DNA from 2 places in the Streptomyces sp. NPDC031379 genome. Region 2 is predicted to be linked to the other one. Evidence: predicted binding sites of a transcription regulator. Region 2 holds the regulator's gene; the other holds the start of a gene.

Region 1 (5,665 bases), on a different contig from region 2:
TTCAGGAGCTGATCAAGCTCGGTCTGGTCGAGGACAAGCCGTACAAGATCTTCGGTGCGCAGGCCGAGGGCTGCTCGCCGGTGTCCACGGCCTTCAAGGCCGGCCACGACGTGGTCCGCCCGCAGAAGCCGAACACCATCGCCAAGTCCCTCGCGATCGGCAACCCGGCCGACGGCCCGTACGTCCTCGACATCGCGCGCCGCACCGGCGGTGCCGTGGAGGACGTGACGGACGCGGACGTCGTCGACGCCATCAAGCTGCTGGCCCGCACGGAGGGCATCTTCGCGGAGACGGCCGGCGGGGTGACCGTCGGCGTCACCCGCAAGCTGCTCAAGGACGGCGTGCTGGACCCGGCGAAGACCACGGTCGTCCTCAACACCGGTGACGGCCTGAAGACCCTCGACGCGGTGGCCGGCACCGGCCTCACCGCCACCATCCGCCCGACCCTGGACTCCTTCCGAGAGGCTGGCCTCGCATGAGCGTGACCGTTCGCATCCCGACCATCCTGCGCACCTACACCGGCGGCCAGGCCGAGGTCACCGCCGAGGGCGGGACCCTCGCCGAGGTCATCGGGGACCTGGAGAAGAACCACACGGGAATCGCCGCCCGGGTGCTGGACGACCAGGGCAAGCTGCGCCGGTTCGTCAACGTCTACGTCAACGACGACGACGTCCGTTTCGAGCAGGGCCTGGAGACGGCGACCCCCGACGGCGCGGGCGTCTCGATCATTCCGGCCGTCGCCGGCGGCTGCTGACCGAATGACCGATCATTACCTTCGGTAACAGCGGTTACGTATTGTTCATCGGATTGCCCCCTCCGTGAGAGAAGCGGAGGGGGCAATTCTGTGTGATTGAGCGCGGTACAGTTGGGGAACACGGTCGTGGTCTTCGGGTCGCGAGCCCTGTATTCGCGCCGCACAGCCCGACAAGAAGTAGCCAAAGTATGCGGGTTTCATGCGGCTTTTGTTCCTTTTGTGGAGCCCGACTTGCCCTGAATTCGGACGAATTCTCGGCACATTCCGGATCGGGCTCGTCCGGAATTCTCGTCCGATTGACCTGTTGCAGACGGCAGTTGGACAGATACATTCAGCCGCGGTCGACGCGTTCCGGCGCACGCCCCCGTCCCATGGGGGGTGAGGTCTGACCCGGGTCCGCGAAGTGCGGATCTGTGCAAGGGCCAGTAATAGGGGAGTTAGGCATGGCTCAGGGCACCGTCAAGTGGTTCAACGCGGAGAAGGGGTACGGCTTCATCGCGGTCGACGGTGGTGCGGACGTCTTCGTCCACTACAGCGCCATTCAGATGGACGGCTACCGCACCCTGGAAGAGGGCCAGCGGGTGGAGTTCGAGATCTCGCAGGGCCAGAAGGGCCCGCAGGCCGACATGGTTCGCCTCAGCGCCTGAACGTTTCTTGTGACGAAGGGCCCGCACCGGCACAGGGTGCGGGCCCTTCGTCGTGCCCGGGGTCGTGCCCGGCGTCCCGTTGTTCGCGGGCGGCTGAGTGCCCCCCGTTCCCCCCGGAGGCGCTTGCACTCGACCATGCCGAGTGCTAATCATTGGCGTTAGCACTCTGAAGGTGAGAGTGACAAAGAAGGACCGGGTCGGTGAGGCCCGCAGGCCAGGTGGGGCAAGGAACCACAGGCCGGCGAGCCGTCCGTCGCGGGCGCGGGCGCGGTCCGAAGGAATCACCCCCAGTCCTGGAGGGACCACTTCACATGGCCAAGATCATCGCGTTCGACGAGGAGGCGCGGCGCGGCCTCGAGCGCGGCATGAACCAGCTCGCGGACGCCGTGAAGGTGACGCTCGGCCCCAAGGGCCGCAACGTCGTCCTCGAGAAGAAGTGGGGCGCCCCCACGATCACCAACGATGGTGTCTCCATCGCCAAGGAGATCGAGCTCGAGGACCCGTACGAGAAGATCGGCGCCGAGCTGGTCAAGGAAGTCGCCAAGAAGACGGACGACGTCGCCGGTGACGGTACGACCACCGCGACCGTGCTCGCCCAGGCCCTGGTCAAGGAAGGCCTGCGCAACGTCGCCGCCGGCGCCAACCCGATGGCTCTGAAGCGTGGTATCGAGAAGGCCGTCGAGGCCGTCTCCGCCGCCCTGCTGGAGCAGGCGAAGGACGTCGAGACCAAGGAGCAGATCGCCTCCACCGCGTCCATCTCCGCCGCCGACACCCAGATCGGCGAGCTGATCGCCGAGGCCATGGACAAGGTCGGCAAGGAAGGCGTCATCACCGTCGAGGAGTCCCAGACCTTCGGTCTGGAGCTGGAGCTCACCGAGGGTATGCGCTTCGACAAGGGCTACATCTCGGCGTACTTCGCCACCGACATGGAGCGTATGGAGGCCGTCCTCGACGACCCGTACATCCTGATCGCCAACTCCAAGATCTCCTCGGTCAAGGACCTGCTCCCGCTGCTGGAGAAGGTCATGCAGTCGGGCAAGCCGCTGCTGATCATCGCCGAGGACGTCGAGGGCGAGGCCCTGTCGACCCTGGTCGTCAACAAGATCCGCGGCACCTTCAAGTCCGTCGCCGTCAAGGCCCCGGGCTTCGGCGACCGCCGCAAGGCGATGCTGAACGACATCGCCATCCTCACCGGCGGCGAGGTCATCTCCGAGGAGGTCGGTCTCAAGCTCGAGAACACGACCCTCGACCTCCTGGGCAAGGCCCGCAAGGTCGTCATCACCAAGGACGAGACCACCATCGTCGACGGTGCCGGCTCCTCCGAGCAGGTCGCGGGCCGGGTGAACCAGATCCGCGCCGAGATCGAGAACAGCGACTCGGACTACGACCGCGAGAAGCTGCAGGAGCGCCTGGCGAAGCTCGCCGGCGGTGTCGCGGTCATCAAGGCCGGTGCCGCCACCGAGGTGGAGCTGAAGGAGCGCAAGCACCGCATCGAGGACGCCGTCCGCAACGCGAAGGCCGCCGTCGAGGAGGGCATCGTCGCCGGTGGTGGCGTGGCCCTGCTGCAGGCCTCCCAGGTCTTCGAGAAGCTGGAGCTGGAGGGTGACGAGGCGACCGGCGCGCAGGCCGTGAAGCTCGCGCTCGAGGCCCCGCTGAAGCAGATCGCCGTCAACGCCGGCCTCGAGGGCGGTGTCGTGGTGGAGAAGGTGCGCAACCTGACCCCGGGCCACGGCCTGAACGCCGCGACCGGCGAGTACGTCGACCTGGTCGCCGAGGGCATCATCGACCCGGCGAAGGTGACCCGTTCCGCGCTGCAGAACGCCGCCTCCATCGCCGCGCTGTTCCTCACCACCGAGGCCGTCATCGCCGACAAGCCGGAGAAGGCCGCCGCGCCGGCCGGCGGCGGCATGCCGGGCGGTGACATGGACTTCTGATCCTTCCGAGGATCGGCACCAGTCCTTTCGTACGAGGGCGGTACTCCCTGTCTGTGGCAGGGGGTGCCGCCCTCGGGCGTGTCCGGCGTCACGCGGGCGTTCTCCGCCGGACGGGGAATGTGGGCCACCGCATAGGCTGTTGCTTCAGAAGGTGCAACAATGCGCGTGCACATACCAGCCGGTTACCCCAGTCATTCACGAGGAGCCCCCCACGTGACCGTCACCACGCCCGCCTCCCGCGCGGCCCAGATCCTCTCCCGCCCGATCGACCTGGGCGGCCTCACCGTCCCGAACCGGATCGTGATGGCGCCGATGACCCGTATGTTCTCCCCGGGCGGCGTCCCCGGGGAGAACGTGCGCTCCTACTACGCGCGCCGCGCCGCCGCCGGCGTAGGCCTGATCGTCACCGAGGGCACCTACGTCGGCCACGACTCGGCCGGCGAGAGCGACCGCGTCCCGCGCTTCCACGGCGAGGAGCAGCTCGCGGGCTGGGCCAAGGTCGCCGAGGACGTGCACGCGGCGGGCGGCACGATCGTCCCGCAGCTGTGGCACATCGGCATGGTCCGCAAGCAGGGCGACGCCCCCTTCCCGGACGCCCCCGCCGTCGGCCCCTCCGGCCTCGTCGCCGCGGGCGCCGAGCCCACCGGCAAGGTCATGACGCGGACGGACCTGGACGACGTGATCGCCGCGTTCGCCCAGGCCGCCGCGGACGCCGAGCGCATCGGCTTCGACGGCGTGGAACTCCACGGCGCCCACGGCTACCTCCTCGACCAGTTCCTGTGGGCGGGCACCAACCGCCGTACCGACGCCTACGGTGGCGACCCGGTGGCCCGCACCAAGTTCGCCGCGGAGATCGTCGCCGCGGTCCGCGAGCGGGTGTCCCCCGACTTCCCGGTCCTCTTCCGCTACTCGCAGTGGAAGCAGCAGGACTACACCGCCCGCCTCGCCGAGACCCCCGAGGAGCTGGAGGCGATCCTCGCCCCGCTGGCCGCCGCGGGCGTCGACGCCTTCCACGCCTCCACCCGCCGTTACTGGCTGCCGGAGTTCGAGGGCTCCGACCTCAACCTCGCGGGCTGGACCAAGAAGCTCACCGGCAAGCCGGTCATCACCGTCGGCTCCGTCGGCCTCGACGGCGACTTCATCAACGCCTTCCAGGGCGAGGGCGCCCCGATCAAGGGCATCGACAACCTCCTGGACCGCCTGGAGGCCGAGGAGTTCGACCTCGTCGCCATCGGCCGTGCCCTGCTCCAGGACCCGGAGTGGGCGGCGAAGGTCCTCTCCGACCGCTTCGACGAGCTGAAGTCGTACGACGCGGCGGCGATCAAGACCCTCAGCTGACCGGGCACTCGTGATCGCTCCCGTCCGTTCCCCCGATGACCAGTGAGGAGCGAGCATGACGACGAGCGAGTCCCCGGCCCCGGACACCGACGGCCCCCTGGTGCGCACCGCCTCCGGCGCGGTGCGCGGCCTGCGCGAGCAGGGGCTGTCGGTGTTCCGGGGCATTCCCTTCGCCGAACCCCCGGTCGGCGAGGCCCGTTTCCGGGCCCCGCGCCGCGCCCGCTCCTGGGACGGCGTCCGGGAGGCGTACGCCTTCGGCCCGCCGCCCCCGCAGGAGCCGGGCGTCCTGGGCCGCACGGCCCGCCCCGCCGGTCCCACGGGCGACGACTGGCTCACGGTGAACGTGTGGACCCCCGACCCGGACCCGTCCGCCGCCCGCCCGGTGATGGTGTGGATCCACGGCGGGGCGTACAAACTGGGCCACGGCGGTCAGCCGGGATACGACGCCCGGCACGTGGCCCGCGACGGCGACGTCGTGGTCGTCACCTTCAACTACCGCGTCGGCATGGAGGGTTTCGCCCTCTGGGCGGGCGCCCCGGCCAACCGTGGCCTGCTGGACCAGGTCGCGGCCCTGGAGTGGGTCCAGGAGAACATCGGCGCGTTCGGCGGCGATCCGGCCCGGGTCACGCTCTTCGGTGAGTCGGCGGGCGCGGGCTCCATCGCCTCCCTGCTGGCGATGGAGAGGGCACGGGGCCTGTTCCACCGGGCGGTGGCACAGAGCGTGCCCGGCACGTTCTTCTCGGCCGACCTGGCCCGCGACATGGCGAGGGCGCTGGCGGCGGAGGCGGGCCGGCAGCCCACCGCGGCCGATCTCGCCGCCGTGGACCCCCGGCGACTGACCGAGGCCGGGCAGTCGTTGTCGGCCAAGATGGCCCAGTACGTGGACCGCTGGGGCCGGGCGGCGCCCACGGTCACGCCCTTCTCCCCGGTGGTCGACGGCGACGTGCTGACCACGACCCCCTGGCAGGCGCTGGCCTCGGGCGCGGCGCGGG
Region 2 (5,665 bases):
CCGGCTCCAGATCCCTGTACGACCGCACCCGGCCCAGGATCCCCTGCCAGGCCGCCCCCGTGTTCTCCGGCCAGCCCAGCGCCCGGCACACCCCCGTCTTCCAGTCCTGGCCGCGTGGCACCCGGGGCCAGCCGGGAATGCCCAGGGACGAGGGCTTCACGGCCTCCCAGATGTCGATGTAGGGGTGGCCGACGACGAGCGCGTGCTCACTCGTCACCGACTCGGCGATCCGCGATTCCTTCGTGCCCGGGACCAGGTGGTCCACCAGTACGCCGAGCCGCGCGTCCGGACCCGGCCCGAACTCCGCCACGATCGCCGGCAGGTCGTCCACGCCCTCCAGGTACTCCACGACCACGCCCTCGATGCGCAGGTCGTCGCCCCACACCTTCTCGACCAGCTCGGCGTCGTGCCGGCCCTCGACGTAGATGCGCCCGGCGCGGGCCACGCGCGCGCGTGCGCCGGGGACGGCGAGGGAGCCGGAGGCCGTGCGGCTGGGCCGTACCGGGCCCGAGGCCGGCTTCACCAGGGTGACCACCCTGCCCTCGAGCAGGAAGCCGCGCGGCTCCAGCGGGAACACCCGGTGCTTGCCGAAGCGGTCCTCCAGGGTCACCGTGCCCGCCTCGCAGCGGATCACCGCCCCGCAGAACCCGGTGCCCGGCTCCTCCACCACGAGCCCCGGCTCGGCCGGTACCTCGGGGACCGGCTTCGGCTTCTTCCACGGCGGGGTCAGGTCGGAGGTGTACTGGCGCATTCGGATGACGATAGGAGAAGCGGCACGGCCAGGTTCACGACACGCCGAAACGCGAGGCCAGCTCGTCGCGTTGACGTCGTACGAACCCCGCGTCCACCACCGCACCGTGGCCGGGCACGTACAGCGCGTCCTCGCCGCCCAGTGCCAGCAGCCGGTCCAGCGCGTCCGGCCAGCGGGACGGGACCGCGTCCGGGCCGGCCTGGGGCTCGCCGGACTCCTCGACCAGGTCGCCGCAGAAGACCACCTCCGGCTCCCCAGAGGCCGAGCCGGGGACCAGGACCGCCAGGTCGTGGGCGGTGTGCCCCGGGCCCACGTTGGCCAGCAGCGCCTGCCGGCCGTCGCCGAGGTCGAGGGTCCACTCGCCGGAGACCAGGTGCCGGGGCGGGCTGAGCGCGTCGACCGCCTCGTCCGCGTCGGCCGGCGGCAGCCCGCCCCGGACCGCGTCCAGGCGCAGCTCCGCGCGTTCGTGGGCGAACACCGCGTCGGTGCCCACCGCCGCGTACACCTCGGTCCCGGCGAACGCCGCCATCCCGAAGACGTGGTCGAAGTGGGGATGGGTGAGCGCGAGATGGGTCACACGGCCGCCGGACAGCTCCTGGGCCCGGGCCCGCAGCCGCGCCCCTTCGGCCAGGCTCGAGCCGGCGTCCACCAACAGTGCCGTACCCTCGCCGAGGATGAGGCCCACCGTGCAGTCCCAGCCGGGCAGCCGGCACCGCCCGACGCCGGCGGCCAGCCGCTCCCACCCCAGCTCTTCCCAAGTCACCGTCATACCGCGACGCTAGCGGTACGAGCCGTCACGAGCCGGTACGGACAGCACCGACCTTGCCCAGTGCGTACCTGACAGCCGTACACTGGGCCGGGGAACTCTGGCACTCGCATGGGAAGAGTGCCAGGCGGACGACCCGATGGGACGAGGGGACTGACGTGCTGGAGGTGCGCGCGGATGCTGAGTGAACGCAGGCTTCAGGTGCTGCGCGCGATCGTCCAGGACTATGTGGGCACCGAGGAGCCGGTGGGTTCCAAGGCGCTCACCGAGCGGCACAACCTCGGCGTCTCCCCGGCGACCGTCCGCAACGACATGGCCGCCCTGGAGGACGAGGGGTTCATCGCCCAGCCGCACACCAGTGCCGGGCGCATCCCCACCGACAAGGGCTACCGGCTGTTCGTGGACAAGCTCGCGGGCGTCAAGCCGATGACCGCGCCCGAGCGGCGGGCGATCCAGAACTTCCTGGAGGGCGCCGTCGACCTCGACGACGTCGTGGCGCGCACGGTGCGGCTGCTCGCGCAGCTGACCCGGCAGGTCGCCGTCGTGCAGTATCCGTCGCTGACCCGGTCCACCGTCCGGCACGTGGAGCTGCTCTCGCTCGCTCCCGCGCGCGTGATGCTCGTGCTGATCACGGACACCGGCCGGGTCGAGCAGCGGATGGTCGACTGCCCGGCGCCGTTCGGCGAGGCCTCGCTGGCGGATCTGCGGGCCCGGCTGAACAGCCGGGTCGCGGGCCGCCGGTTCACGGACGTGCCGAGGCTGGTCGAGGACCTGCCGGACGCCTTCGAGCCGGAGGACCGCGGTACGGTCTCCACGGTGCTCTCCACCCTTCTGGAGACACTCGTCGAGGAGAACGAGGAGCGGCTGATGATCGGCGGCACCGCCAATCTCACCCGCTTCGGGCACGACTTCCCCCTCATGATCCGGCCCGTCCTGGAGGCACTGGAGGAGCACGTCGTGCTCCTCAAGCTCCTCGGCGAGGCGAAGGACCCGGGCGTGACCGTGCGCATCGGCCACGAGAACGCCTATGAAGGACTCAACTCCACCTCCGTGGTGTCGGTCGGCTACGGTTCGGGCGGCGAGGCGGTTGCCAAGCTCGGCGTGGTCGGACCGACCCGCATGGACTATCCGGGAACGATGGGAGCGGTACGCGCAGTGGCACGGTACGTCGGACAGATCCTGGCGGAGTCGTAAGTGGCCACCGACTATTACGCCGTTCTCGGCGTGCGCCGCGACGCGTCGCAGGATGAGATCAAGAAGGCGTTCCGTCGGCTCGCGCGCGAGCTGCACCCGGACGTCAACCCCGATCCGAAGACCCAGGAGCGGTTCAAGGAGATCAACGCCGCTTACGAGGTGTTGTCGGACCCGCAGAAGAAGCAGGTCTACGACCTCGGCGGCGACCCGCTCTCCCAGTCGGGCGGCGCGGGCGCGGGCGGCTTCGGGGCCGGTGGCTTCGGTAACTTCTCCGACATCATGGACGCGTTCTTCGGTACGGCGTCGCAGCGCGGGCCGCGTTCGCGCACCCGGCGTGGCCAGGACGCGATGATCCGGATCGAGGTCGAGCTGGACGAGGCCGCCTTCGGCACGACCAAGGACATCCAGGTCGACACCGCGGTCGTCTGCAACACCTGCAACGGTGAGGGCGCGGCTCCGGGCACGTCCGCCCAGACGTGTGACATGTGCCGCGGCCGGGGTGAGGTCTCCCAGGTCACCCGGTCCTTCCTGGGCCAGGTCATGACCTCGCGGCCCTGCCCGCAGTGCCAGGGCTTCGGCACCGTGGTGCCGACGCCGTGCCCGGAGTGCGCCGGCGACGGCCGGGTCCGCTCGCGTCGCACGCTGACGGTGAAGATCCCGGCCGGTGTCGACAACGGCACCCGGATCCAGCTCGCCGGTGAGGGCGAGGTCGGCCCGGGCGGCGGTCCGGCCGGCGACCTGTACGTCGAGATCCACGAGCTGCCGCACCCGACCTTCCAGCGGCGCGGCGACGACCTGCACTGCACGGTCACGATCCCGATGACCGCGGCGTCGCTCGGTACGAAGGTGCCGCTGGAGACCCTGGACGGGATGGAGGAGGTCGACATCCGGCCCGGTACCCAGTCCGGCCAGTCGATCCCGCTGCACAACCGCGGCGTCACGCATCTGCGGGGCGGCGGCCGGGGTGACCTGATCGTCCATGTCGAGGTGCAGACGCCGACGAAGCTGGATCCCGAGCAGGAGCGGTTGCTGCGCGAGCTGGCGAAGCTGCGGGGCGAGGAGCGTCCGCAGGGACAGTTCCAGCCGGGGCAGCAGGGTCTGTTCTCGCGGTTGAAGGACGCGTTCAACGGGCGCTGAGGCATCGTCCACGGGGTGCTCCGGCACCCCGTATGCCGCTGTCCTATGCCGCGGGAAGCCCGGATTCGGACTTGTCCAAAGGACGTGACAACATGCGGTCATGTCCACCGCACTGACCGATCTCTTCCCCCACCCGATCGTGCAGGCTCCCATGGCGGGCGGCGTCTCGCTTCCGCAGCTCGCCGCCGCCGTCTCCGAGGCCGGCGGACTCGGGTTCCTCGCCGCCGGATACAAGACGGCCGACGGCATGTACCAGGAGATCAAGCAGCTGCGGGGGCTCACGAGCCGCCCCTTCGGCGTGAACGTGTTCATGCCGCAGCCGGAGTACCCCGAGTCGGGCGCGGTCGAGGTCTACGCCCACCAGCTGGCCGGCGAGGCCGCCTGGTACGAGACCGAGCTGGGCGACCCGGACAGCGGCCGGGACGACGGCTACGACGCCAAGCTCGCCGTCCTCCTCGACAACCCGGTGCCGGTGGTCTCCTTCCACTTCGGCGTGCCGAGCCGGGACGTGCTGGACTCGCTGCGCCGCGCCGGAACCGTCACGCTGGTCACCGCCACCACCGCCGAGGAGGCCCGCGCGGTCGAGCGGGCCGGGGCGGACGCGGTGATCGCGCAGGGCGTGGAGGCCGGCGGCCACCAGGGAACCCACCGGGACATCCCCGAGAACGACCGCTCCGGCCTCGGACTGCTGTCGCTGATCGCGCAGATCCGCGAGGCCGTGAGCATCCCGGTCGTCGCCGCCGGCGGCATCATGCGCGGCGCCCACATCGCCGCCGTCCTCGCGGCGGGCGCGAGCGCGGCCCAGCTGGGCACCGCCTTCCTCGCCACCCCCGAGTCCGGCGCCCCCGCCCTGCACAAGCAGGCGCTGACCGACCCCCTGTTCGCGCGCACCGAGCTGACCCGCGCCTTCTCCGGCCGTCCGGCGCGCGGGCTGGTCAACCGCTTCCTGCGCGAGCACGGCCCGTACGCCCCCGCCGCCTACCCGGAGATCCACCACCTCACCTCCCCGCTGCGCAAGGCCGCCGCCAAGGCCGGGGACGCGCAGGGCATGGCGCTGTGGGCGGGCCAGGGCCACCGGCTGGCCCGGGAACTGCCGGCCGGTCGGCTGGTGGAGGTGCTGGTGGCCGAACTCGCCGAGGCCGGGACAGCGTTGTCGGAGCTTCCCGCGACCGGGGGTGACCGCCGATGACCAAGCCCGTCTTCGTCGTGGACCGACTCGACCGCATCGGGCCGGAGTTCGTGCTCGACGGCCCCGAAGGGCGGCACGCCGTGTCCGTGAAGCGGCTGCGGCCGGGCGAGGACCTGGTCCTCACCGACGGACGCGGCCGCTGGGCCGAGGGCGTCGTCAAGGCGGCCGAGGGCAAGGACCGGCTGGTGGTCACGGACCTGGAGGCCGTCCACGAGGAGCCCCCGGCCACCCCGCGGATCACCGTCGTGCAGGCCCTGCCCAAGGGCGACCGCGGCGAACTGGCCGTCGAGACCATGACCGAGGTCGGCGTCGACGCCATCGTGCCCTGGCAGGCGTCCCGCTGCATCACCCAGTGGAAGGGCGACCGCGGGCTGAAGTCCCTCGGCAAGTGGCGGGCCACCGCACGTGAGGCCGGCAAGCAGTCCCGCCGGGTCCGCTTCCCCGAGGTCGCGGACGCGGCGACGACCCGACAGGTCGGCGCGCTGCTCGCCGGGGCGGACTTCGCCGCCGTGCTCCACGAGAGCGGCGAGGAGCGGCTCGCCACCGCCGACCTGCCCGACCACGGCGAGATCGTGCTGGTCGTCGGTCCGGAAGGCGGCGTCTCCCCGGAGGAGCTGGCGCTGTTCGC

The links. The regulator HrcA, encoded in region 2, represses chaperone genes, less so after heat shock. The targets are predictions, from matches to a motif close to TTNGCACTCNGNNNNNCNGAGTGCNAA.
Region 1: groL (chaperonin GroEL) is a predicted target of HrcA. The motif match lies at 1,524-1,550, and genes of this name have one in related genera.

What each region holds. Positions count from the first base shown of each region.
Region 1 is NZ_JBVIIT010000001.1:138,972-144,636, forward strand. Features, by position in the region: gene thrC (threonine synthase) at 1-479, shown strand, start outside; gene ACZ5CW_RS00720 (MoaD/ThiS family protein) at 476-754, shown strand; gene ACZ5CW_RS00725 (cold-shock protein) at 1,198-1,401, shown strand; gene groL (chaperonin GroEL) at 1,713-3,335, shown strand; gene ACZ5CW_RS00735 (NADH:flavin oxidoreductase) at 3,549-4,673, shown strand; gene ACZ5CW_RS00740 (carboxylesterase/lipase family protein) at 4,729-5,665, shown strand, end outside.
Region 2 is NZ_JBVIIT010000011.1:60,750-66,414, forward strand. Features, by position in the region: gene ACZ5CW_RS17665 (DUF3097 domain-containing protein) at 1-751, opposite strand, end outside; gene ACZ5CW_RS17670 (MBL fold metallo-hydrolase) at 786-1,520, opposite strand; gene hrcA (heat-inducible transcriptional repressor HrcA) at 1,695-2,711, shown strand; gene dnaJ (molecular chaperone DnaJ) at 2,712-3,848, shown strand; gene ACZ5CW_RS17685 (nitronate monooxygenase) at 3,949-5,037, shown strand; gene ACZ5CW_RS17690 (16S rRNA (uracil(1498)-N(3))-methyltransferase) at 5,034-5,665, shown strand, end outside.